3 regions of the Pseudoalteromonas sp. G5_S1_14_S5 genome follow, and region 1 is predicted to be linked to each of the others. Evidence: predicted binding sites of a transcription regulator. Region 1 holds the regulator's gene; each other region holds the start of a gene.
The links. Region 1 encodes NrdR, which represses ribonucleotide reductase genes. Its sites were predicted from a motif close to AAACACNANATNTNGTGTTT; they were not measured.

Region 1 (8,166 bases):
AAAGGCCATTGGGCCATATTTGAGGGAGCCGCAATCAGAAGAAGGTCACTATATTTTTGATTGCTTATCAGTATGTGTGAACGATAAAAAATCACCAGAAGAGCGTGAGTTCTGGGGCTGGTGGATGGAGTTGGACAAGTCTGAAGAGGGGTATTCGGCGAAGTACAATATTGGTAAATACAACATTGAAGGCAAGTGGGATTCATTACCTTTGCCTAAAAAGGCGGTTGCTGAGGTCACTAAAACTCAAGAAGCCTTCCACCAAAAACTGGTCGATGAACTTCAAAGTAAGTTTGAAATCAGCATCCAATTAGACGAAGAGTCTGTCGAATTTGTCTGATTTTAAAGGTTACTATTCCATATAAAGTAAAAAGGTGCGATTTCGCACCTTTTCTGCTTGTGAATTCCCCTGTTGATTGCTAAAACATCACCTCTTATTTGTTTTATCCATAAAAGACTTCATGACAACAAATCATCAAAGCGGGACAACAGCGCAGCGTAAAACTGTCGTTGTTAAACTGGGTACCAGTGTCTTAACTGGTGGAACATTGGCATTAGAGCGTGCTCATATGGTTGAGCTGGTTCGTCAATGTGCTGAATTAAAAAAACAAGGCCACTCTGTGGTAATGGTTTCGTCTGGCGCAATTGCAGCAGGACGAGAGCACCTTGGTTACCCCGCACTTCCTAACTCAATGGCGAGCAAACAGTTGCTTGCTGCAGTTGGGCAAAGTCAGTTGATTCAAGTTTGGGAGTCTTTATTCGCTATCTATGGTCTTAAAATCGGCCAGATGCTACTGACTCGTGCTGATCTCGATGACCGTGAGCGTTTTCTGAATGCTCGTGACACGATCAACGCACTCGTTGAACACGATATTATTCCTGTCGTGAATGAAAACGATGCAGTAGCGACCAACGAAATCAAAGTAGGCGACAACGATAACTTGTCGGCACTGGTTGGTATTTTATGTGGCGCTGATAAGCTTTTGCTACTGACAGACCAAAAAGGTCTATTTACTGCAGACCCTCGCAAAGATCCAAATGCGGAGCTCATCAAAGAAGTAAAAACCATTGATGACACGCTGCGTAAGATTGCAGGCGGTAGTGGCACGACTTTAGGTACCGGTGGTATGGCGACAAAACTGCAGGCGGCGGATATTGCTCGTCGAGCTGGTATTGAAGTTATTATTGCAGCAGGTAGTGCTGAAAATGTGGTTTTTGACTCTTTGAGTGACAATCCTCAAGGCACACGTTTCTTGCCGTTAGCCGAGGCGCTTGAAAACCGTAAGCGTTGGATTTTAGCTGGCCCAGCTTCTGCTGGTGACATCGTGGTTGACGATGGTGCGGTGAATGCCGTTAACACCAAAGGCAGTAGCTTGTTGGCAAAAGGGGTGGTTCGAGTTAAAGGCGAGTTCTCTCGTGGTGAAGTCACCCAAGTCACAGACAGCAAAGGCAAAGTAGTCGCGCGTGGTATCGCTAGCTACTCAAGCCAAGACCTTGCAAAAATAGCAGGCAAGCACAGTAAAGATATTGGCGACACCCTTGGTTACGATTACGGGTCAGAAGTCATTCACCGTGACGATCTTGTCGTTATCCAAGAATAGTTCGAGATGACAAGGCGATGAACAGCGCATCTGGTTTTTGCACTAGATGCAGGTTGTAAGCATCGCCTTTTTCATCCAAAAGCAGACAGAATTTAGGGAGAGTTAAACGTGGATTTAACTAACATGGGTATCGCAGCAAAAGAAGCTGCTTTTCACCTAGCGACCACATCAACGGCGCAAAAGAACAAGGCATTGGCGATCATCGCCGATGAGTTAGAAGCAAATGCAGCCGCTATCTTAGAAGCGAACGCGAAAGACATCGAACTGGGCCGCGAAGCGGGTTTAACGGACGCACTTCTTGACCGCCTACTTTTGAATGAAGAACGCTTAACTGGCATCGCTAACGACGTTCGTAACGTTATTAGCCTGAACGACCCTGTGGGCAGCGAAATCGACAGCAAAGTACTGGAAAACGGTATGTCACTGTCTCGTCGTCGTGTACCGCTTGGTGTTGTTGGTGTTATCTATGAAGCACGCCCGAACGTAACGATTGATATTGCGGCGCTGTGTCTGAAAACGGGGAACGCAAGCATCTTGCGTGGTGGTAAAGAGACCTTTTTCTCGAACATGGAACTGGTAAAAGTTATCCAGTCTGCACTAGAGAAAGCGGAGCTTCCTGCTGCTTCTGTTCAATACATTGAAAAGTCAGATCGTGAGTTGGTTTCTCAGTTGCTTAAGCTAGATGACTATGTAGATATGATCATCCCTCGTGGTGGCGCTGGTCTACACAAGATGTGTAAAGAGAACAGCACTATTCCGGTTATCATTGGTGGTTTCGGTATCAGCCATATTTTCGTTGATGAGAGCGCGGATCTTGAGAAGTCTGTTAATGTGGTTGAAAACTCGAAAGTACAACGCCCATCAGCATGTAACTCACTAGATACTTTGCTTGTTCATGAAGCGGTAGCTGAGGAGTTCCTTGGCAAGCTTAAAACACGTCTTGCGGAGAAAGTGACATTAGTAGCTGACTCAAGCGCGAAGGCACTTATTGCTGATTTTACTGACGTGCGTGATGCAGGTGAAGATGACTTTGACACCGAATGGCTAAGCTACACACTTGGTGTAAAAGTGGTTGCGGATGTTGCAGAAGCGATTGACCATATGCGCGTGCATAACGCGAGCCATTCAGATGCGATCATGACTAATAGTTTAGAAAGCTCTGAGCGCTTCATTAACTCGGTAGGTTCAGCAGCAGTGTACGTGAATGCATCAACTCGCTTTACTGATGGCGCACAGTTTGGTTTAGGCGCAGAAGTGGCAGTCTCTACTCAGAAACTGCACGCTCGTGGTCCTATGGGCTTAGAAGAGCTGACCAGCTACAAATGGGTGGGTAAAGCGAATTATCTTGTTCGCGGTTAATGTTTCTCGTTAACTTTACTCTGCAGCTCATTTTAAAAATTGCTTTCGCGTAGCAATAATCAATGAATCAGCACACAAAAGGGCCTTAATTGGCCCTTTTTCTTTCCTAACGTTTGGCAATTCCGTTACACTGATATTCAATTATTTGGAGGTGATATGCATTGTCCTTTTTGTTCAGAGAACGACACTAAAGTAATCGATTCAAGACTGGTTGCTGATGGCCATCAGGTTCGTCGTCGCCGTCAATGCCTTGCATGTAGCGAGCGTTTCACTACGTTCGAATCGGCAGAACTCGTGATGCCGAAAGTCATTAAGTCGAATGGAAACCGCGAACCGTTTAACGAAGATAAAATGGTTGGTGGTGTGCAACGAGCTCTGGAAAAACGCCCTGTGAGTGCTGATGCGATCGAACTTGCTATCAGTAATATTAAGTCACAACTCCGTGCAACAGGTGAGCGTGAAGTTCCAAGCGAAATGATTGGTAATCTAGTCATGAGCCAATTAAAAGAGTTAGACAAAGTCGCGTACATCCGTTTTGCTTCTGTTTACCGCAGCTTTGAAGACATTCGAGAGTTTGGCGAAGAAATCGCTAAATTAGAGGATTAATCCCTCAGTCATGTCTAACTTTTCTCCCCTAGATTTTCAAATGATGTCGCGTGCTATCCATTTAGCGAAACGCGGCATTTACACCACTGCGCCAAACCCAAATGTCGGTTGTGTTATTGTACAAACCGATGGGCAAATTGTTGGTGAAGGCTTTCACGCTAAAGCGGGTGAACCTCACGCTGAAGTGCATGCCATGCGAATGGCGGGTGATAAGGCAAAAGGTGCGACGGCTTATGTCACACTAGAACCTTGTTCTCATTATGGTCGTACACCACCGTGTGCCGAGGGCTTGATTAAAGCTCAAGTGGCTAAAGTCATTTGCGCGATGCAGGATCCAAACCCGAAAGTCGCTGGACGTGGTATCAAAATGCTGCGTGATGCAGGCATTGAGGTTGAAATCGGTTTACTTGAGCAAGATGCTTTGGACTTGAACCCAGCATTTATTAAGCGTATGCAAACAGGCATGCCTTTTGTTCAGCTTAAGATGGCAGCCAGTCTCGATGGGCAAACGGCACTAGCAAATGGTCAGAGCCAGTGGATCACATCGCCAGCAGCACGTCGTGATGTTCAAAATTATCGAGCAAAGGCGGGCGCAGTATTATCAACCAGCCAAACGGTAATTGATGATAACGCTTCACTTAATGTTCGCTGGGCTGAATTACCAAGTAGCGCACAGGCTCATTACGCTGAAGCTGACGTACGTCAGCCTGTTCGCGTGATTCTTGATCGTCAAAATCAACTGCGCCCTGAGCTCAAGTTATACCAATTGCCAACAGCCGTATTAAGAGTCGCAGAGGCGTCTGCTGACATTGAAGTCGGTACTACTGATACAGGTCAGCTAGATTTACATGATCTGATGCGCCAATTACCTGCTAATCATATCGACCATATTTGGGTCGAAGCGGGTGCAACACTGGCAAAAAGCTTGGTTGAAGCACAGTTGGTGGATGAGCTAATCCTTTATTTAGCTCCTAAAATAATGGGCAGTGACGGAAGAGGTTTGATGGGCGCGTTAGGGCTCACCTCGATGTCTGATGTTATTGATTTAGAAATTAAAGATGTTCGACAAGTTGGTGTGGATATTCGCATCGTAGCGAACCCCGTATTACTAAACCGACAGTAACGAAACGATAGTGGAAATAAATCCGCGCCTAGATACATGTTGTTGACAACAAAAAGAGTTTTAAAATGTTTACAGGAATTGTAGAAGCCGTAGGCACATTGAGTGCAATTACTCCCCGCGGAGAAGACATTACCGTAACGGTTAACGTTGGTAAGCTTGATATGGCCGACGTTCAGTTAGGCGATAGTATTGCTACCAATGGTGTGTGTTTGACGGTCGTCGAATTTAACGACCACAGCTACAGTGCAGACTTGTCACTTGAGACCCTGAAAAAAACGGGTTTTGTTGATTACCAAGCGGGTGACAAAGTGAACTTAGAGAAAGCGATGCTACCGACGACACGTTTCGGTGGTCATATCGTATCGGGTCACGTAGATGGTGTGGGCGAAATTGTTGAGCGAAACCAAGTAGGCCGTGCGATTGAGTTCTGGGTCGAAATGCCCGCTGAAATCTCAAAGTACGTTGCTCAAAAAGGCTCGATAACTGTCGATGGCATTAGTCTTACTGTAAACGATTTACGTAAGAATGCATTTAAGCTGACGATTGTCCCTCATACCTCTTCAGAAACCACCATCGATCAATTCCATGTTGGTCGTAAAGTGAATCTAGAAGTCGACGTGTTAGCGCGCTACATGGAGCGCCTACTGCAAGGTCAGCAACAAGAGTCTGAACCTGAATCTCGATTGACGATGGAATTCTTACAACAGAATGGTTTTGCCTAATCGTGAGACAAAGTGCGCTGAGCGTCACTTTGTAGAGAGAAGCAATATCATCAGGTTTAAATAGTGTCGGTTCTAGGAAGCAGAACCATTTCAAAGGATATAGAACAATGCCAATTAGTACTCCTCAAGAAATTGTTGAAGACATTCGCCTAGGAAAAATGGTTATCCTGATGGATGATGAAGATCGCGAAAATGAAGGTGATCTGATCATGGCAGCAGAACATGTGACGCCAGAAGCGATTAATTTCATGGCAATGTACGGCCGTGGCTTAATCTGCTTAACCTTGACTAAAGAGCGTTCAAGCCGCATGGGGTTAGCGCCTATGGTTCAAGACAACAACGCACAGTACACCACTAACTTTACCGTTTCGATTGAAGCGGCAGAGGGTGTAACCACGGGTATTTCTGCCTCTGATCGCGCAGTGACGGTTCAAGCAGCCGTTGCGAAAGATGCAAAAGCGGCTGACCTTGTTCAACCTGGTCACATCTTCCCGCTAACAGCACAAGAGGGCGGTGTTCTAACTCGCGCAGGTCACACTGAAGCGGGTTGTGATTTAGCACGTTTAGCGGGCTGTGAGCCTGCGTCGGTAATTGTTGAGATCCTAAATGATGACGGCACCATGGCGCGTCGCCCTGATCTTGAAGTGTTTGCTGAAAAGCACGATATCAAGCTAGGCACGATTGCTGACTTGATCGAATACCGTAACAACACAGAAACCACGATTGAGCGCGTTGCACAGTGTCACCTACCGACTGAGTTCGGTGACTTTGAGCTCGTGACTTACCGTGACACTATCGATAATCAAATCCACTACGCAATGCAAAAAGGTGACCTAACGGGTGAAGCGCCACTGGTTCGTGTTCACCTACATGATACCTTCACCGATTTGCTTCATTCTGATCGTGGTACTGAGCGTAGCTGGTCGCTAGATAAGGCGATGAAGCGCATTAGTGACGAAGGTGGTGTGCTGGTTATTCTGGGCAACGAAGAGTCGTCTGATTCTTTGATTCACAAAGTGAAGACATTCGAAGCTCAAGACAAGAACGAGCAACCAACCATGGCTAAGAAGCAAGGTACTTCTCGTCGCGTTGGTGTCGGTTCTCAAATTCTACAAGATCTAGGCGTTCATGATATGCGTCTATTGTCTTCAAGCACCAAGCGTTACCACGCTCTTGGTGGTTTTGGTCTTAACGTTGTTGAATACGTTTGTGAGTAACTACTTACATACTGGTTTGTAGCAACATAATTTATGATGATTTGAGTGGCTCTTTTGGTTCGAAATAGGACGAAAAGAGCCAAGTCGATGAGCCTGACTTTTGTCGTGTCAAATGTTGGCGCATAGCGACTTGCTGTTCCCAAATGGTTGGGAGCGAGCCTTGGTTATCATCTTTACATCTCCGGAGTCTGTTCTTCTAAATTAGCATTAGATATTGCTCACAGTTTTATGCTAGAATCCGGCGATTCTCACTTGATGAAAATAGTTAAAGGAAGGCTTATGAAAGTGATCGAGGGTGGCTTCCCAGCGCCAAATGCAAAAATTGCTATCGTTATTGCTCGTTTCAACAGTTTTATTAACGAAAGTTTACTTTCTGGTGCAATCGATACTTTAAAACGTCATGGACAAGTAAGCGAAGACAACATCACTGTTGTTCGTTGTCCTGGTGCAGTAGAACTTCCACTTGTAGCGCAGCGCGTTGCAAAAACGGGTAAGTTCGACGCGATTGTATCTCTTGGTACAGTAATTCGTGGCGGTACGCCTCATTTTGACTATGTTTGTAGTGAATGTAATAAAGGTTTGGCGCAAGTGTCTCTGGAATACTCTCTTCCAGTAGCATTCGGCGTACTAACTGTTGATACGATCGATCAAGCTATTGAACGCGCAGGAACCAAGGCTGGTAATAAAGGTGCAGAAGCTGCACTAAGCGCACTTGAGATGATCAACGTTCTTTCTGAAATCGATTCCTAATGGGGGCCAGTGTGAAACCAGCCGCACGTCGTAACGCACGTCAATTTGCTCTACAAGCAATTTATTCTTGGCAAATTACTAAAGAAAATATTGCTACCGTTGAAGAACAGTTCTTATCTGGTGGTAAGTATGATGAAGAAGAAAATCATGCTGCAGAACCTGCACTTGCTATGCCAGAAACAGACGTTGCATACTTCCGCGACCTACTAACTGGTGTTGCTCTTAGCCACATGGAACTTGATAGCAAGCTTCGTCCATTCGTATCTCGTCCGATGCAAGATCTGGACTTAATGGAACTTGCTCTTCTACGTTTAGCTATGTACGAGATGACTCGTCGCGAAGATGTACCATACAAAGTGGTTATCAACGAAGCTATCGAGCTAGCGAAAGTATTCGCAGCAGAAGACAGCCATAAGTTTGTGAATGGTGTGCTTGATAAAGCAGCGCCACACGTACGTAAGAAGTAATCTCTACGTATATTGAATCTAAAGGTCAGCTTTCATGCTGGCCTTTTTTGTAAAGAAATTTCAAAGATAGGGCATGTGATGTCTTGTGAATTCAACCTAATCGATAAATATTTCGTCAACCGACAGCCTCAACGTAAAGACGTACACCTCGCCGTCGGTGATGACTGTGCTTTGGTGAAAGCCCCAGGTAATGTTGAGATCGCGATCAGCACCGATACCTTAGTCGCGGGCACTCACTTTCTAGCAGAAGCAAATCCGGCTTGGGTCGCGCACAAAGCATTAGCTTCAAACATCAGCGATCTGGCTGCTATGGGCGCAACG
Region 2 (8,166 bases), on a different contig from region 1:
AGTCACGGGTAAGTTAGAGGGCAATACCTTTAGTGTTGCTTTGTCGAGCGAAGCGGGTGAGTGGGGACAAGTGCTGGAGTTTTACCGCCAATACAAGCGCGAAGATGCACGCACCATCATCAAAACTGTCGCTGCGGACATGCTCAGAAGGCATCTAGACAATAAACCTATGTTTGGTGATTATTCGTCAGTAAAACGCGTGAAGGATATGTTTATCCCTTCAGCGATCATCAAGTAAGCCGCTTTTGTCACTAACCAAGTTATCTTAAACTAAGGTTAAGACAGAGCAAAGAAAAAGGCCCAACATCTACAGAGGTGTTGGGCCTTTGCTGATAGCTGCAATAACTACATGCAAATAGATTGTCACGCCTGTCAGACTGCTTGTTCAGCAGGCGCTATAAAGATTGAAGCTGGTGAGCTACCTAGCTCCGCTTTAGATAAGTGTAATGGCTGTGGAGAGTGTAGAAGCGCTAGTTACATCGGTTCAGTGACGTTGAGCCTCACTCATTAAGAAAGGTTTGAGTGTTGTCGCTGTCGACAGGAAGTCTTATTCTAAGCAGTAGAGTGAGTATTGAAAACATGGTATTCAAATCACCATGCATTAAAATAAAAAAGGGTCCGCATTCCTAGAGGAGGCGGACCCTTTTCGCTGGATCTCTTGAAGCTTTCGAGTTGCCGTGTAATTCACGCGATTCGAAACAAGTCGAACCAATTAAGCACGTTTTTGCTTGTTTCGATGGATCACGTTACTCAATGATAGATCGGATTTCGCTTTGCAGATACAAGGTAAAATCTCGTTGTCTTGTGTGTAAGCCATTGCAAAACCAACGTACTCAACCTCACCAGAATCCAATGTACAGCGACAAGCACCACAGTGGCCATCACGGCAGTTGTATTCTGGCTCTAATCCTGCCTGTTCCATTGTTTCCAATAGCGTATTTGATGGGTTAGATTCAATTGAAGTTAGCTTGTTGATTTTGATTGTTGGCATTACAGCTCAAATCCTTCAAAGTCGTCAGCTTTCACTTCGTTGTCGATCTGACCAACTAGGTAAGAACTGATTTCAGCTTCTTGTGGAGCAACTTGTACGTTATCAGAAGACAACCAAGCGTTGATCCATGGAATAGGGTTCGATGTTGCTTCAGGGTAAGCAGTGCCTAGACCAACCGCTTGCATACGGATGTTAGTGATGTATTCAACGTATTGGCAAAGAATGTCTTTGTTTAGACCAATCATAGAACCATCTTTGAATAGGTATTCTGCCCACTCTTTTTCTTGTTCAGCCGCTTGCTTGAATAGGTCGAAACACTCTTGCTTACACTCCTCTGCGATTTGCATGAATGTGAAGTCGTCTTGACCGTTACGTAGCAAGTTGATCATGTGCTGAGTACCAGTTAGGTGAAGCGCTTCATCACGAGCAATTAGCTTGATGATTTTCGCGTTACCTTCCATTAGCTCACGCTCAGCGAATGCAAATGAACATGCAAAGCTTACGTAGAAACGAATTGCTTCTAGTGCGTTTACCGACATTAGACATAGGTAAAGCTTCTTCTTCAGGTCATGAAGTGAAATTTTAACGTCTTCGCCGTTGATGTTGTGGTTGCCTTCACCGTAGCGGTGGTAATCCGCAGTTAGCTGGATAAGGTCGTCGTAGTAGAACGCGATGTCTTTAGCACGCTTAAGGATCTCTTCGTTTTCAACGATGTCGTCGAATACTAGGCCTGGATCATTCACAATGTTACGGATGATGTGCGTGTATGAACGAGAGTGAATCGTTTCAGAGAAAGACCAAGTCTCAATCCAAGTTTCAACTTCCGGTAGTGATACTAGTGGAAGTAGGGCAACGTTCGGGCTACGGCCTTGGATAGAATCAAGCAGTGTTTGGTACTTCAAGTTAGAGATGAAGATGTGCTTTTCATGCTCGGGAAGCTTGTTGTAGTCGATACGGTCGCTAGACACGTCTACTTCTTCTGGACGCCAGAAGAAAGAAAGTTGCTTCTCGATAAGCTTCTCGAAGATTTCGAATTTTTGTTGGTCGTAACGTGCAACGTTAACCGACTGACCCAAGAACATTGGTTCTTTTAGTTGATCATTTTTATTCTGAGAAAAAGTACTGTAAGCCATAAATGCCCCAAATCCTTTAAAGACTCGTTATAAAACGAACCCTGTTAATGCTTTAAACCCAGAGAAGCTAACTTCTCTGGGGTCTTAATATTTTACTGCGGTTTAGATCTTACAACCGCCGCCTTCACAATCTTCTTCCGGCACTGTTACTGCGTCGCCTTGGTCGTCTTTAGCACCATCACGAGTGTTATGGTAGTAAAGCGTCTTAACGCCAAACTTGTAAGCAGTCAGTAGGTCTTGAAGCAGCTTCTTCATTGGTACTTTACCGCTATCGTAAACACTTGGATCATAGTTAGTGTTTGCAGAGATAGCTTGGTCAACGAATTTTTGCATGATACCCACTAGGTGTAGGTAACCGTCGTTAGAACCAATGTTCCAAAGTAGCTCGTAGTTCTCTTTAAGATTTAGGAAATCAGGAACCACTTGCTTCAGGATGCCGTCTTTCGATGCTTTCACTGATACGTAACCACGTGGTGGCTCGATACCGTTAGTCGCGTTCGAAATTTGAGACGAAGTCTCAGAAGGCATAAGCGCAGTTAGCGTAGAGTTACGCAGACCGTGCTCCATGATCTCTTCACGTAGCGCATCCCAATCGTAGTGTAGAGGCTCATCACATACTAAATCGACATCTTTCTTGTAAGTGTCGATTGGCAGTAGACCTTTCGCGTAGTTAGTCTCGTGGAAAGATGGGCAACGGCCTTGCTCTTTCGCTAGTTCTACAGACGCTTTAAGTAGATGGTATTGAATCGCTTCAAAAGTACGGTGCGTCAGGCCATTTGCACTGCCGTCAGAGTACTTAACACCATTCTTCGCTAGGTAGTATGCGTAGTTGATAACACCTACACCTAGAGTACGACGGTTCATTGTCGACTTGTATGCTGCTGGAAGCGGGTAATCTTGGTAATCAAGAAGTGCGTCTAGAGCACGAACAACCAGTTCAGAAAGCTCTGCTAGGTCATCCAGTTCGTTGATTGCGCCAAGGTTAAATGCTGAAAGCGTACATAGGGCAATTTCACCTTCGTCATCTTCTACGTTAGAAAGTGGCTTAGTTGGCAGCGCGATTTCTAGACATAGGTTCGATTGACGAACAGGGGCAACTTCAGAATCAAACGGGCTGTGTGTATTACAGTGGTCAACGTTCTGAATGTAGATACGACCAGTAGAAGCACGCTCTTGCATCAATAGAGAGAATAGCTCTACTGCTTTTACTGTTTCACGCTTGATTGACGGATCGTTTTCGTACTTAACGTACAGCTCTTCAAAACGCTCTTGGTTTTCGAAGAACGCGTCGTATAGGCCAGGTACATCAGATGGTGAGAACAGGCTGATGTTGCCACCTTGAACTAGACGAGAGTACATAAGCTTGTTCAGCTGTACGCCGTAATCCATGTGACGAACACGGTTCTCTTCAACACCACGGTTGTTCTTCAGTACTAGTAGAGACTGAACTTCACCGTGCCATAGTGGGTAGAATACCGTTGCTGCACCACCACGAACACCGCCTTGAGAACAACATTTTACTGCTGTTTGGAAGTATTTGTAGAAAGGGATACAGCCTGTGTGGAACGCTTCACCACCGCGAATCTCAGAACCAAGAGCACGGATACGACCTGCGTTGATACCGATACCAGCACGTTGAGACACGTAACGAACAATTGAGCTTGCAGTTGCGTTGATAGAATCAAGGCTGTCACCACACTCGATCAGTACACAAGAACTGAATTGACGAGTAGGCGTACGTACACCAGACATGATCGGTGTAGGTAGAGAAATCTTAAACGTAGACGATGCGTCGTAAAAACGTTTGATATAGTCAAGACGAGTCGATTTCGGGTATTTAGCGAATAGACACGCAGCAACTAGAATGTAAAGGAACTGAGCACTCTCGTAGATATCTTTCGTTACACGGTTTTGCACGAAGTATTTACCTTCAAGCTGTTTAACCGCTGCGTAAGAAAAATCTAAGTCACGCTTATGGTCGATGTACGAGTCAAGTTCATCGAACTCAGCCTTCGTGTAGTCTTCCATTAGGTGGCTATCGTATTTACCCATATCAACAAGATTTGCAACGTGGTCGTAAAGAGCAGGTGGCTCGTATTTGCCGTACGCTTTTTTACGTAGGTGGAATACTGCAAGACGTGCTGCAAGATATTGGTAATCTGGAGTCTCTTCAGAGATTAGATCCGCTGCTGACTTGATGATTGTCTCATGGATATCAGTAGTGGTAATGCCATCGTAAAACTGAATGTGAGCTTTCAATTCTACTTGTGATACAGAAACATTGTGCAAGCCTTCAGCTGCCCATGTGATCACGCGATGGATTTTTTCTAAATCGATCGTTTCTTTGCGCCCGTTACGCTTAGTAACAGTAAGTTGTTGGTTCATTCTGCTTAATTTCCCTAACAAAACTAAACAAGGCCGTGTTTTTGTCTATTTTTGTGTAATTTTTGTAAATTACGTTTCGGCTTTGTGATCTTGGTCTACCCATACATTGTAGTTCAAACACAACATATAGGGGTCATTTGTTTGTTGGGTTACAAGATAGTGCTACAACTGATATTTTTCAAGGCAAAGAAATGGGGTTGCTTGTGGATAAGTGGTGGATTGAAAAAAAACTGTAAGTGACCACTAACTGATGAGGTTAGATGTCACTTGATTGTATAAAACTCGCCTTTTAAGGATGCTTTATTTTTGCACGCCGATAAAAAAAAATCCCTTGATCTTTGGGCAAAATGAGCGACGGATTTTCGGCGATTAAATTTAAATCTAGGTGGTCAAAATGGAAGCTGGTGCACGAAGTTTAGACTGAAAAAAGTCGCAAAGTTATGTTAATTGCAACTCTTTTCATTAGTCTTTTTTATTAAAAAATTTTGCGGTTGATTTATTGATATTTGTTAGGCGAAATTTTTAGTGTGAACTATGTAGTTAACATCAACGTTTTGCCTTAAACGGTAACTGTCTGTTAACGGATTGTAGTGCAGGCCAGTGATGCCTAATTCCTGGAGTGGGGTGTTGTCTATCATCTTGATAAGTTCAGCAGGGCGAATGAACTTGTCATGCTCGTGAGTGCCTTCTGGAACAATTCTAAGCAGTTTTTCTGCGCCAACAATCGCGAACAAGTAAGATTTGAAATTACGGTTCAACGTAGAGAAGAACACGTGTCCACCTGGTTTTACTAATTTCGAACAAGCAGTAATCACAGATTGTGGGTCTGGGACGTGCTCCAGCATTTCCATACATGTCACCACATCGTAAGTTTGTGGGTTTTGCTCTGCATGGTCTTCAATCGTGCTTTGGATGTAATCTAGCTTGGTGCCGGTTTCTAGGGCGTGAAGACGTGCTACTTCTAGTGGTTCTTTGCCCATATCTAAGCCAGTGACTACCGCACCTTCGACAGCCATGCTCTCCGCTAAAATACCGCCGCCGCAGCCTACATCGAGGACTTTCTTACCAAACAAGCCTTCGGTTTTTTCTAGCACGTAATTTAGGCGAAGTGGGTTAATTTCGTGTAGAGGCTTAAACTCGCCTTCGAGATCCCACCAGCGCGACGCCATGTCTTCGAATTTCTTAATTTCTGCTGGGTCTACGTTCTGTGATTTAGTCATAATCGGCATTTCCAAGTTAAATAATGCATCCATGAAATTGCAGGCATTATAACTTGCCTTTTCGTGCTGACCAGAAGATCTACAATTTTGCGAATTTATTGGATGTAAAGTGAACATGTTTCAGCGAGATATGATGCTGAGGTGCAATTTCTCATCAATTGATTGGCTACAAGGGTCATAAGATGATAAAAGGTTAGGGAAAGTGATGCCTCCGTAGGTAAATTTGTGTTATATTTTTCGGTCTTATACGTATTCAAATATACGATCTGACTATAGAGGGAAAATGGCTCTATGAGCGATCTAGCGAAAGAGATCACGCCCGTAAATATTGAAGATGAGCTTAGAGGTTCATACCTAGACTATGCGATGTCCGTCATCGTTGGTCGTGCCCTTCCAGATGTGCGTGATGGCCTGAAACCAGTACACCGCCGCGTTTTGTTCGCGATGAATGTACTAGGTAATGATTGGAACAAACCATATAAAAAGTCTGCTCGTGTAGTAGGTGATGTAATCGGTAAATACCATCCGCATGGTGATAGTGCTGTATACGACACAATTGTTCGTATGGCTCAACCGTTCTCACTACGTTACATGCTAGTTGATGGCCAAGGTAACTTTGGTTCTATCGATGGCGACTCCGCGGCTGCAATGCGTTATACCGAAGTTCGTATGGCGAAAATTGCTCACGAGCTTTTGGCTGACCTTGATAAGGAAACTGTGGATTACGTACCGAACTACGATGGTACTGAACAAATCCCAGCAGTTCTTCCGACAAAAATTCCTAACCTATTGGTAAACGGTGCTTCTGGTATCGCAGTAGGTATGGCTACCAACATCCCACCTCATAACCTAGGTGAAGTTGTTGATGGCTGTTTAGCACTTATCAATAATGAAGAGATCACGATTGATGAGCTAATGGACTACATTCCTGGTCCTGACTTCCCGACAGCAGCACTTATTAGTGGTCGTAAAGGCATCGTAGATGCATACAAGACTGGCCGCGGTAAAGTTTACATGCGTTCAAAAGCGGACATCGAAGCTGACAAGAATGGTAAAGAGACCATTATCGTTACTGAGATCCCTTACCAAGTAAACAAAGCCCGTCTGATCGAGAAAATTGCTGAACTGGTTAAAGATAAGAAAGTAGAAGGCATCAGTGCTCTACGTGACGAATCTGATAAAGATGGTATGCGTATTGTTATTGAATGTAAGCGCGACGCCGTGGGTGAAGTTGTTCTGAACAACCTATACGCACAAACTCAGCTGCAAACGACTTTCGGTATCAACATGGTTGCTCTAAACAATGGCCAACCACAGTTGTTTAACCTAAAAGACATGCTTAAGTGCTTCGTTGACCACCGTCGCGAAGTTGTTACACGTCGTACTATCTTCGAACTGAAGAAAGCGCGTGACCGTGCACACATCCTTGAAGCATTGTCTCTAGCACTTGCAAACATCGATGAAGTTATCGAACTTATCAAGAACGCTCCAACACCGGCAGAAGCGAAGATTGGCTTAGTGTCTCGTGGTTGGGATCTTGGTAACGTGGCTTCAATGCTTGAGCGTGCAGGTACTGACGCAGCTCGTCCTGATTGGTTAGAAGACCAATACGGCATCCGCGATGGCCAATACTTCCTAACGGAAACACAAGCACAAGCAATTCTAGAACTTCGTCTTCACCGCCTAACAGGCCTTGAGCACGAGAAGATTCTAGACGAATACAAAGCACTTCTAGAAGAAATCGCTGAGCTAATGCACATTCTTGCAAGCACTGAGCGTTTGATGGAAGTGATCCGTGAAGAACTTGAAGCAGTGCGTGAAATCTATGGCGACGAGCGTCGTACAGAAATCACAGCAGCGGTTCATGATATCGACATGGAGGAGCTAATCGCTCAAGAAGATGTTGTAGTAACGCTTTCTAACGCAGGTTACGTTAAGTACCAAATCCTAAGTGACTACGAAGCTCAACGCCGTGGTGGTAAAGGTAAGAGTGCAACTAAGATGAAAGATGAGGATTACATTGAGCGTCTGCTTGTTGCTAATACTCACGACAACATCCTATGTTTCTCTACGCGTGGTAAGACATACCGTCTGAAAGTTTACCAACTACCATTAGCAAGTCGTACTGCTCGTGGTAAGCCTATCGTTAACATTCTTCCTCTAGAAGAAGGTGAGCGCATTACGGCTATTCTGCCTGTATCTGAGTTCTCTAACGACAAGTTCATCTTCATGGCAACCGGCGACGGTACTGTTAAGAAGACATCTCTGGATCAATTCGCAAACGTACGTGCTAACGGCCTAATCGCAGTTAACCTACGTGAAGACGATTCATTGATTGGCGTTGACATCACTAACGGTGACAGCGACATAATGCTGTTCTCTAAATCGGGCAAAGTTGTTCGCTTTAACGAGGACAAAGTACGTGCAATGGGGCGTA
Region 3 (8,166 bases), on a different contig from region 1:
GACGACAACCATATCAAAACCGAAATTAACCTAGGTTTAAGAGCTTGGTTAATGGCAAACGTTGAAGTCAACGCGCGCCTTGGTCAACTGATTGACAATGACGACACTCATTCAATCGTAGGTGTTGGCGCTCGTTTCCATTCAACAGATCAACTTTCTGTAGGTTTGGACATGCGTAATAACGGTACTTACGGCCATCAGCTGTTAATGTCAGCTCGATTCGGTTTCTAAACTTTTAAATAACGTCGAGCAGAGCATCTAAACCAATTTGAAAGCCGACTTCTAAAAGTCGGCTTTCTGAAGAGTTCCGTGGTATCGCTCAACAACGGAATTCTCAAGTTCAACTATTCAAGAACTAACGACGTCTTTGATATTTTTGTTCTTCTAAAAAAGCCCCGACCACAAACGTGATCGGGGCTTTTTGTATCTAGTGATGGACCATTAATGTCAGTCCAGCACCTGAATCAATGACGCTTAAAACGATTACAGCTCAGCCATCAACATCTTTTTCTGATGATCCAAGTACTCTTCATAGGTACCTTGGAAACTTACTAGCTGTTGGTCTTTCACATCAATAATGTATGTCGCAAGTGAAGATACAAACTCGCGGTCGTGACTCACGAAGATAAGCGTACCTGGGTAAACCTTAAGCGCATCGTTCAGCGCTTGGATCGCTTCCATATCCATGTGGTTCGTTGGTTCGTCCATCACAAGAACGTTAATGTCTTGCATCATTAGCTTGCCAAATAACAGGCGGTTCTTCTCGCCACCAGAACAGTTACGTGCTTTCTTGTTTGCATCGTCTGCAGTGAACAATAGACGGCCTAGAATACCGCGCACCATTAGGTCATCGTGCTTCGCTGTACGCCACTGTGAGATCCAATCGAAAATGCTCAGGTCGTTATCAAAGTCTGCACTGCTATCTTGCGGGCAGTAGCCAACAGATGCGTTTTCTGACCATTTTACGATGCCTTGGTTTTGCTCAAGTTCACCGACTAAACAACGTAGCAAGGTGGTTTTACCCACACCGTTCTCACCAATAACCGCGAGGCGAGTACCCGCTTCAAGTAATAAGTTACCCCCAGAAAATAACGTTTCACCTTCGAAACCGTGGCTTACCTCTTGAAGTTCAAGCGCTTGGCGGTGCAGTTTCTTACCTTCGCCGAAGTTAATCGACGGGCTAATACGGCTCGAAGACTTCACTTCATCAAGAGTGATCTTTTCCATCTTCTTAGCACGAGAACTAGCTTGCTTCGCTTTCGATGCGTTAGCACCAAAACGGTTCACGAAGTCTTGCAGCTCATTGATTTCGTCTGTCTTCTTCGCGTTGGAAGCCAGAAGTTGCTCACGACGCAAACCCGATGCTTCTAGGAAGTACTCATAGTTACCAGGATAGATACGCAGTTCACCGTAGTCGATGTCCGCCATGTGCGTACATACTGAGTTCAGGAAGTGCCTATCGTGCGAAATGATGATCATTGTACATTTGCGCTGGTTTAGCTCTTCAGCAAGCCAGTTGATAGTGTGAATGTCCAAGTTGTTCGTTGGCTCATCAAGTAACAGAATATCTGGATTCGCAAACAACGCTTGAGCCAAAAGCACACGCAGTTTCCAACCCGGAGCAACTTGCTGCATCAGGCCAAAGTGCAACTCTTCTTCGATACCGGCTTGGATTAGGATATCGCCAGCACGGCTTTCTGCTGTGTAGCCATCCATTTCTGCGAATTCGCTTTCAAGCTCGGCCACTTTCATCCCATCTTCTTCGCTCATTTCAGGCAAAGAGTAAATGCGGTCACGCTCTTGTTTCACTTCCCATAACTTTCTATCACCCATGATCACTACGTCAATTACGCTGTACTGTTCAAAAGCAAACTGATCTTGGCTCAATACGCCCAGTTTTTCTCCAGGAGTAATGGAAACGTTGCCTGAGCTCGGCGCTAGCGCACCACTTAGGATTTTCATGAACGTCGATTTGCCGCAACCATTGGCGCCAATCAAACCATAACGATTGCCGTTACCAAATTTAGCAGAGATGTTTTCAAACAAAGGCTCTGCGCCAAATTGCATTGTGATGTTCGCGGTAGATATCAAAGAAGTTATTCCTAAGCGTATACTGGATAGATAATTATTAAGTTGTTGGATAAACCTAAATAAGGACTACGAAAGTATGGGGTAAACGAAAATTAAGCGCGGATTATATAGAGATCAGGATCACATTGTCGAGGCTAAACAGTGAACGAATGACGTACAGAGGCGAATTATCGGTATTTACCCGAATTACGGTCGAAAAACGAAAAATCCCCGCTAATTCAATTAGCAGGGATTCGATTATTACAGAGTTAACCTGTTAGAAGGGTCTGAAACTATTTAGTCACTTTCTTCTGAACGTACTTTTGGCTTACATCGACAACCGCAATATCTCTAAAGAAGCTTCTTCCCAAAAGAAGTGGGAAAGAAAGATGGGTTCGATCAGCAAGTGTAAATTCAGTTTTGTCTTTTAGGTCACCAATTTGGATAGAAACCACAACCACAGCACGACGTTGTGTACCTTCAGCGCTAGATTGTTTGATCTTCACCCAACGCTCTACAGGTAAGCTGACCTCTTCTGTTGTGATGCCATCATGCTGGATCTTGAATTTAACCCAATCTTTGCCATCACGCTCAAAATCAACGATATCAACCGCACTGATTGAAGAGGTGGTAGCACCGGTATCAACACGCGCTTTAAAAGCCTCTTTCAAGCCAAGTACAAATACCCACTCTTCTTCACCAAGGATCAGTTTTCCGTCACTGGTTTTCGTTGGTTTTGCGGCCGGTTTTTCTTCAGGCTTTGGTTTCGCTTCTGGTTCAGTTGGTTTTACTTCTTCAGGCTTCTCTGTAGGTTCCGTTACTTTGTCACCTTCAGTTGCGTCTGTCTTAGAAGAATCGTCAACAACTGGTTGTTCGATCTGAGGCTTTTGCACTGGTTCAACTGGTACTTGAGTCGTGGTTGTACAAGCAAACAAGCCGCCACTTAATATTAGGGATATAATCGCTCTCCAATTATACATTCAGTCACCTTCTATTATTTTGATACGCTGGCTATCGCTTTTGCTACATAAGGAATATGGGATTCAGAAAGACCTGCAATATTGATGCGTCCATCACCAACACCGTAGATGCCATATTCTTCACGTAATTGATTCATCTGAGTTTCTTTAAAGCCTAGTACAGTAAACATACCTTTATGACTTTCAATGAAATCAAATTGTGACGTGTTATAAGTATTTCGCAATTCATCACATAAACTTTGGCGCAGATTTAACAAACGTTGCTGCATTTCACTCAACTCTTGCTTCCAAATCGTTGTTAGCTCTTGATTCTGAAGAATGGTTTTTACCAACGCCGCACCGTGATCTGGCGGCATGGTGTAAGTTGAGCGAGCAAGCGTCAGTAGCTTACCTTTTGCGTTGCCAACGTGTTCACTATTCTTACCAATCACAATCGCAGCGCCCGTTCTTTCACGGTACAAACCGAAGTTCTTTGAGCAAGAAGTAGTAATTAACATCTCTTCCACGCTGTTCGCCATGTGTTGAAGACCTTTTGCATCTTCTTCGAGGCCGTCACCAAAGCCTTGGTAGGCAATATCAACGAACGGTAAGAAACCATTTTTCTGCGATAGCTTGGTGATTTCCTGCCACGCTTCAAAGTCAATATCGGCACCCGTTGGGTTGTGACAGCAACCGTGCAGTAGTACCACATCTGATGGACCCGCTTTCGATAGGTCATCTAACATTCTTGCAGTATCAACTTGCTTCGTTTCAGGACTGAAGTAATTGTAGTATCGAACCTTTAAGCCTGCAGCTTCCATCACAGGTTTGTGGTTCACATAGCTTGGGTTTGAAATCCAAACTGTGGTGTCTGGTTGAGAAACCTTCATTAAGTCACCCAACATTCGAAGTGCACCACTTGCACCTGGTGTTTGAATCGCAGCTGCGCGATCCATTGCAGAAGTCCCTTTAAGCAGCAGATCAACCATGCTTTGGTTAAACTCTTCACAGCCCGCTAGGCCAACGTAAGCTTTAGTTTTCTGTGTTTCAACAACGATATCTTGAGCCATAGATACAGCTTTCATGATAGGAGTTTCGCCTTGGTCGTTTTTATAAACGCCAATGCCTAAATCGACCTTGTCAGTGCGAGTATCGCCGCGGTAAGCAACAGAAAGAGATAGAATTGGATCTAAAGTTGGTTTTGGTAGATGTGAAAACATGAAAGTCACAACCCTTTGAAATTCAAGTAATGAACTTCACGTTAACATTATCGTAGTCAAATCAGAAACATTTTTTAAGAGAAGCGCTGAGTTCACAGAAGTAATCAGAGATTGGTCATTTTAAAGAGGGGGTTCATGCAAAAATCAAACAATAATGACTGTGTTGCTGGAGGAGCTGGCGAAGATCGCATTAACTAGCCAGAGAGCTCACTCTAAGAAATGGATCAACAACCTCATAGAAGAACCTGACCAACTAACCGCTTAAATACTGATTTGAACTAATAGAACGAGAGAACTCACATCCAAGGGCTGATTGGTTGCATTACGTTAACCATGATGCCCTTTTCGTTTTCCAAGCCTACGAGGGACAACCTCAGATGTCAGTGAATCGATGGATGATTTGGTTTGAACTGCCACGCCAATCGAGCATTGGGTCTGCTTTATCTTGCTCGAAACGACCATCAATTAAAGTATCAACGTATTCTAGCACTTGCTTCTGATTTTCATCCAATTGGCTAAGTTCATAGCCAGTCCACATCCAGATATCTTTGCCTTCACATTCTTCTTTTACGCGTTTAACTAACTTCAGAACTTCAGAAACATTTGCAGGATGCAGAGGATCACCACCAGAAAGTGATAAACCACGGCGCTTGATTCGCGGATCCTTAAGATCGGCAATAATGTGATCTTGTAGCTCTTGAGTGAACAAATGGCCAGAGTCCAACCTTTGCGTCGACTGGTTATAACACCCACGACACTGGTGTACACAGCCCGACACAAACAAAGTGCAGCGTGTGCCTGGGCCATTTACAACGTCGATTTGATGATATTGATGATAATTCATAAGGCAGTATTGAAAACTCGTGATGGCTTAATCGGCTACTTAAAGAGTAGCGAGAAATGAAACCAATGAATAGGTACCGACATTGAGCCGATACCAATCTTGTATTATGAAACGTAGATCTTCTAAGTAAGCTCGCTAACGATCTTAAAGCTCTCTAAAGGTGCTTCACTCGCCGTTTAACTTCTTCTTGCTTACCGAAGTTAAATGGTCGTGCGTCTGGGCTACCAAGGTAACCGCAAACACGGCGTGTTACTGATACTTTAGTTGAGTCATGGTTGCCACATTTAGGACAGGTAAAGCCCTTACTCGTACAATCGAACTCACCGTTGTAACCACACTCGTAACACTCATCAATCGGCGTGTTGGTACCGTAGTAAGGAACTCGTGTGTAGCTGTAATCCCATACGTTTTCTAGCGCTTCGATGTTTTTCTGCATGTTAGGGAATTCACCGTAACAAATGAAACCACCGCTAGAGATTTCAGGATAAGGCATCTCGAAATCAATCTTATCGTATGGGTTCACTTTCTTTTGTACATCTAAGTGGAAGCTGTTTGTGTAGTAACCACGGTCTGTTACGCCATCAATCACACCAAACTCTTTGGTATCGATGCTGCAGAAACGGCTGCATAGGTTTTCACTTGGTGTGCCGTAAAGGCTGAACGCGTAACCTGTCTCTTTCGTCCAAGATTCCACTTCACGCTTCATGTACTCCACTAGCTCAAGCGCTTTAGCACGCATTTCGCCATCGTCGTACAAATGAACTTCAGTGCCGTAAAGTGCAGTCATCGCTTCATGGATACCAATGTAACCAAGAGAAACAGAAGCACGGCCGTTCTTGAAGATATCTGCAATTGAATCATCAGCTTTCAAGCGAACACCACATGCACCTTCCATATATAGGATTGGAGCAACACGTGCCTTCACATTTTCTAGACGAGAAATACGAGTTTCTAATGCGCGACGAGCAAGCTTCAGTTTTTCATCAAGCAACTCGTAGAACTTAGCCATATCTTGTTTTGCGTTGATCGCAATACGTGGCAAGTTCAAGCTTACAACACCTAAGTTGTTACGTCCTTCATGGATAAACTCGCCATTTTCTTCATATGTATTTAAGAAGCTACGGCAACCCATAGGTGTTTTGAATGACCCTGTCACTTCTACTACCTTGTCGTAGTTAAGAATGTCTGGGTACATACGTTTAGACGCACACTCAAGTGCCAGTTGCTTGATATCGTAGTTTGGATCTTGTGGCTGGTGGTTCAAACCGTCTTTGATAGCAAAAACCAGTTTAGGGAACACGGCTGTTTTACGGTTCTTACCTAAACCTGCAATGCGATTCTTAAAGATAGATTGCTGAATCAGTTTCGAGCCCCAGTTTTCACCTAAGCCAAAACCAAACGTAACGAATGGCGTTTGACCATTAGCGGTGTGCAGTGTGTTTACTTCGTATTCAAGAGATTGGAATGCGTCGTAACACTCTTTCTCAGTGCGAGAAATAGCAAACGCTTCTGGGCTGTGAATGTCCCACTCTTTAGCTAACGATAAGTGCTTCTCGTAACTTGCCATCACGTAAGGTTCTAAAACCTCGTCGATGCGGTTGATCGTTGTACCACCGTAAATGTGGCTTGCCACTTGTGCGATGATCTGCGCAGTTACCGCCGTTGCGGTAGAGATAGACTTAGGCGTATCGATTTCTGCGTTACCCATCTTGAAGCCATGCGTTAACATGCCTTTCAAGTCGATAAGCATACAGTTAAACATCGGGAAGAACGGAGCGTAATCGAGATCGTGGTAGTGAATGTCGCCACACTCGTGAGCATGTACGATGTCACGTGGCAAAATGTGAGTTTTCGCATAGTGTTTAGCCACGATCCCCGCTAGCAAGTCACGCTGAGTTGGGATTACTTTGCCATCTTTGTTCGCGTTTTCATTGATTAGATCAACGTTGCTTTCTTCGATCAAACCTTCGATTTCACGAGTTAAGGCACTTTGCTTTTCACGAGCGATGTCGCGGTCGTGACGATATTCGATGTATGCGCGTGCCAGAGACTTATATGGTCCCTGCATTAGCTCATTCTCGACCATTGTTTGAATTTCAGAGATATGAACTTCATCGTAGTCTTCGAGCTTCAACTCAACTGCTAATGCCACATTCAATGCATAAATAGCAATTTCCTTATCGGTTTTATCTGATGCTGCTTCCACTGCAGCCTGGATGCGATCTCTACTGAATGGAGCTCTTGAGCCATCACGCTTGATTACGATTGATTTCACCACTTCTCCTTACTCTTGAGGTATTCACAGACTTATCCACAAAGGCACTATATAGAGCTATTTGCCGTTAAACTAACACTAGATATTGTGGCGTATTTAACGAGAACCACCAAACTTGAGTATTGATTTGGATCAATAAAAAGAGAACGCTGACTAAGATCAATTCAATATTATTACGCTAGTTCTCAACTCGAAAAGAAACAATGTAACAATAAAAAACTGCTAAAAAGAGTTGAATTTTTACTAAGTGTTGTAGGATAACGGCTCATCAATATTGGTCGACAAATTTAGGGATATTTGGGATGAAACGACTACAAAAGTGGTTAATGTTAGGCTGCCTAATCGGTAACCAAGCAATTGCTGAACCTTTAACCATATCCAGTTGGAATATCGAATGGTTATCAACCAACGAGGCTGTGAATAAGTTTTCTGATAAACGAGAGCAAGCCGACTTCGATAAACTCGGAACGTATTTTCAATCCTTAAACGCCGATGTGGTTGCTTTTCAAGAAGTCGATGACGTAAATGCCATACAACTTGTGGCTGGTGATCAATATCAGATCTTAATGTCTGACCGGGTGCTACCCAAGAACAGCAACCACCAATTTAAAGAAGTGAACCAATACACGGGTTTTGCGGTTCGTAAAGGAGTAACCCTCACCGACTACGCTGACTTTCCACTTGAAACTACGCCCAAAAGTAAGCTTAGATTTGCTAGCTATATCGTTATAAAGACAGAGACTAGACCCATTCACATGCTATCTGTTCATTTAAAAGCAGGATGCAGTGGTGCTTATA

Region 2: nrdA (class 1a ribonucleoside-diphosphate reductase subunit alpha) is a predicted target of NrdR. The motif match lies at 4,625-4,644, and genes of this name have one in related genera.
Region 3: nrdD (anaerobic ribonucleoside-triphosphate reductase) is a predicted target of NrdR. The motif match lies at 7,442-7,461, and genes of this name have one in related genera.

What each region holds. Positions count from the first base shown of each region.
Region 1 is NZ_JBQKUM010000046.1:22,559-30,724, reverse strand. It holds gene crl (sigma factor-binding protein Crl) at 1-340, shown strand, start outside; gene proB (glutamate 5-kinase) at 462-1,601, shown strand; gene ACTRWI_RS14465 (glutamate-5-semialdehyde dehydrogenase) at 1,710-2,960, shown strand; gene nrdR (transcriptional regulator NrdR) at 3,117-3,566, shown strand; gene ribD (bifunctional diaminohydroxyphosphoribosylaminopyrimidine deaminase/5-amino-6-(5-phosphoribosylamino)uracil reductase RibD) at 3,577-4,689, shown strand; gene ACTRWI_RS14450 (riboflavin synthase) at 4,755-5,411, shown strand; gene ribBA (bifunctional 3,4-dihydroxy-2-butanone-4-phosphate synthase/GTP cyclohydrolase II) at 5,519-6,628, shown strand; gene ribH (6,7-dimethyl-8-ribityllumazine synthase) at 6,908-7,378, shown strand; gene nusB (transcription antitermination factor NusB) at 7,390-7,845, shown strand; gene thiL (thiamine-phosphate kinase) at 7,924-8,166, shown strand, end outside.
Region 2 is NZ_JBQKUM010000038.1:11,840-20,005, forward strand. It holds gene ACTRWI_RS12735 (CinA family nicotinamide mononucleotide deamidase-related protein) at 1-238, shown strand, start outside; gene yfaE (class I ribonucleotide reductase maintenance protein YfaE) at 713-991, opposite strand; gene nrdB (class Ia ribonucleoside-diphosphate reductase subunit beta) at 991-2,124, opposite strand; gene nrdA (class 1a ribonucleoside-diphosphate reductase subunit alpha) at 2,227-4,509, opposite strand; gene ubiG (bifunctional 2-polyprenyl-6-hydroxyphenol methylase/3-demethylubiquinol 3-O-methyltransferase UbiG) at 5,019-5,729, opposite strand; gene gyrA (DNA topoisomerase (ATP-hydrolyzing) subunit A) at 6,021-8,166, shown strand, end outside.
Region 3 is NZ_JBQKUM010000029.1:18,423-26,588, forward strand. It holds gene ACTRWI_RS10610 (hypothetical protein) at 1-231, shown strand, start outside; gene ACTRWI_RS10615 (ABC-F family ATPase) at 484-2,091, opposite strand; gene ACTRWI_RS10620 (ATP-dependent zinc protease family protein) at 2,364-3,050, opposite strand; gene ACTRWI_RS10625 (amino acid aminotransferase) at 3,065-4,249, opposite strand; gene nrdG (anaerobic ribonucleoside-triphosphate reductase-activating protein) at 4,623-5,093, opposite strand; gene nrdD (anaerobic ribonucleoside-triphosphate reductase) at 5,248-7,368, opposite strand; gene ACTRWI_RS10640 (endonuclease/exonuclease/phosphatase family protein) at 7,671-8,166, shown strand, end outside.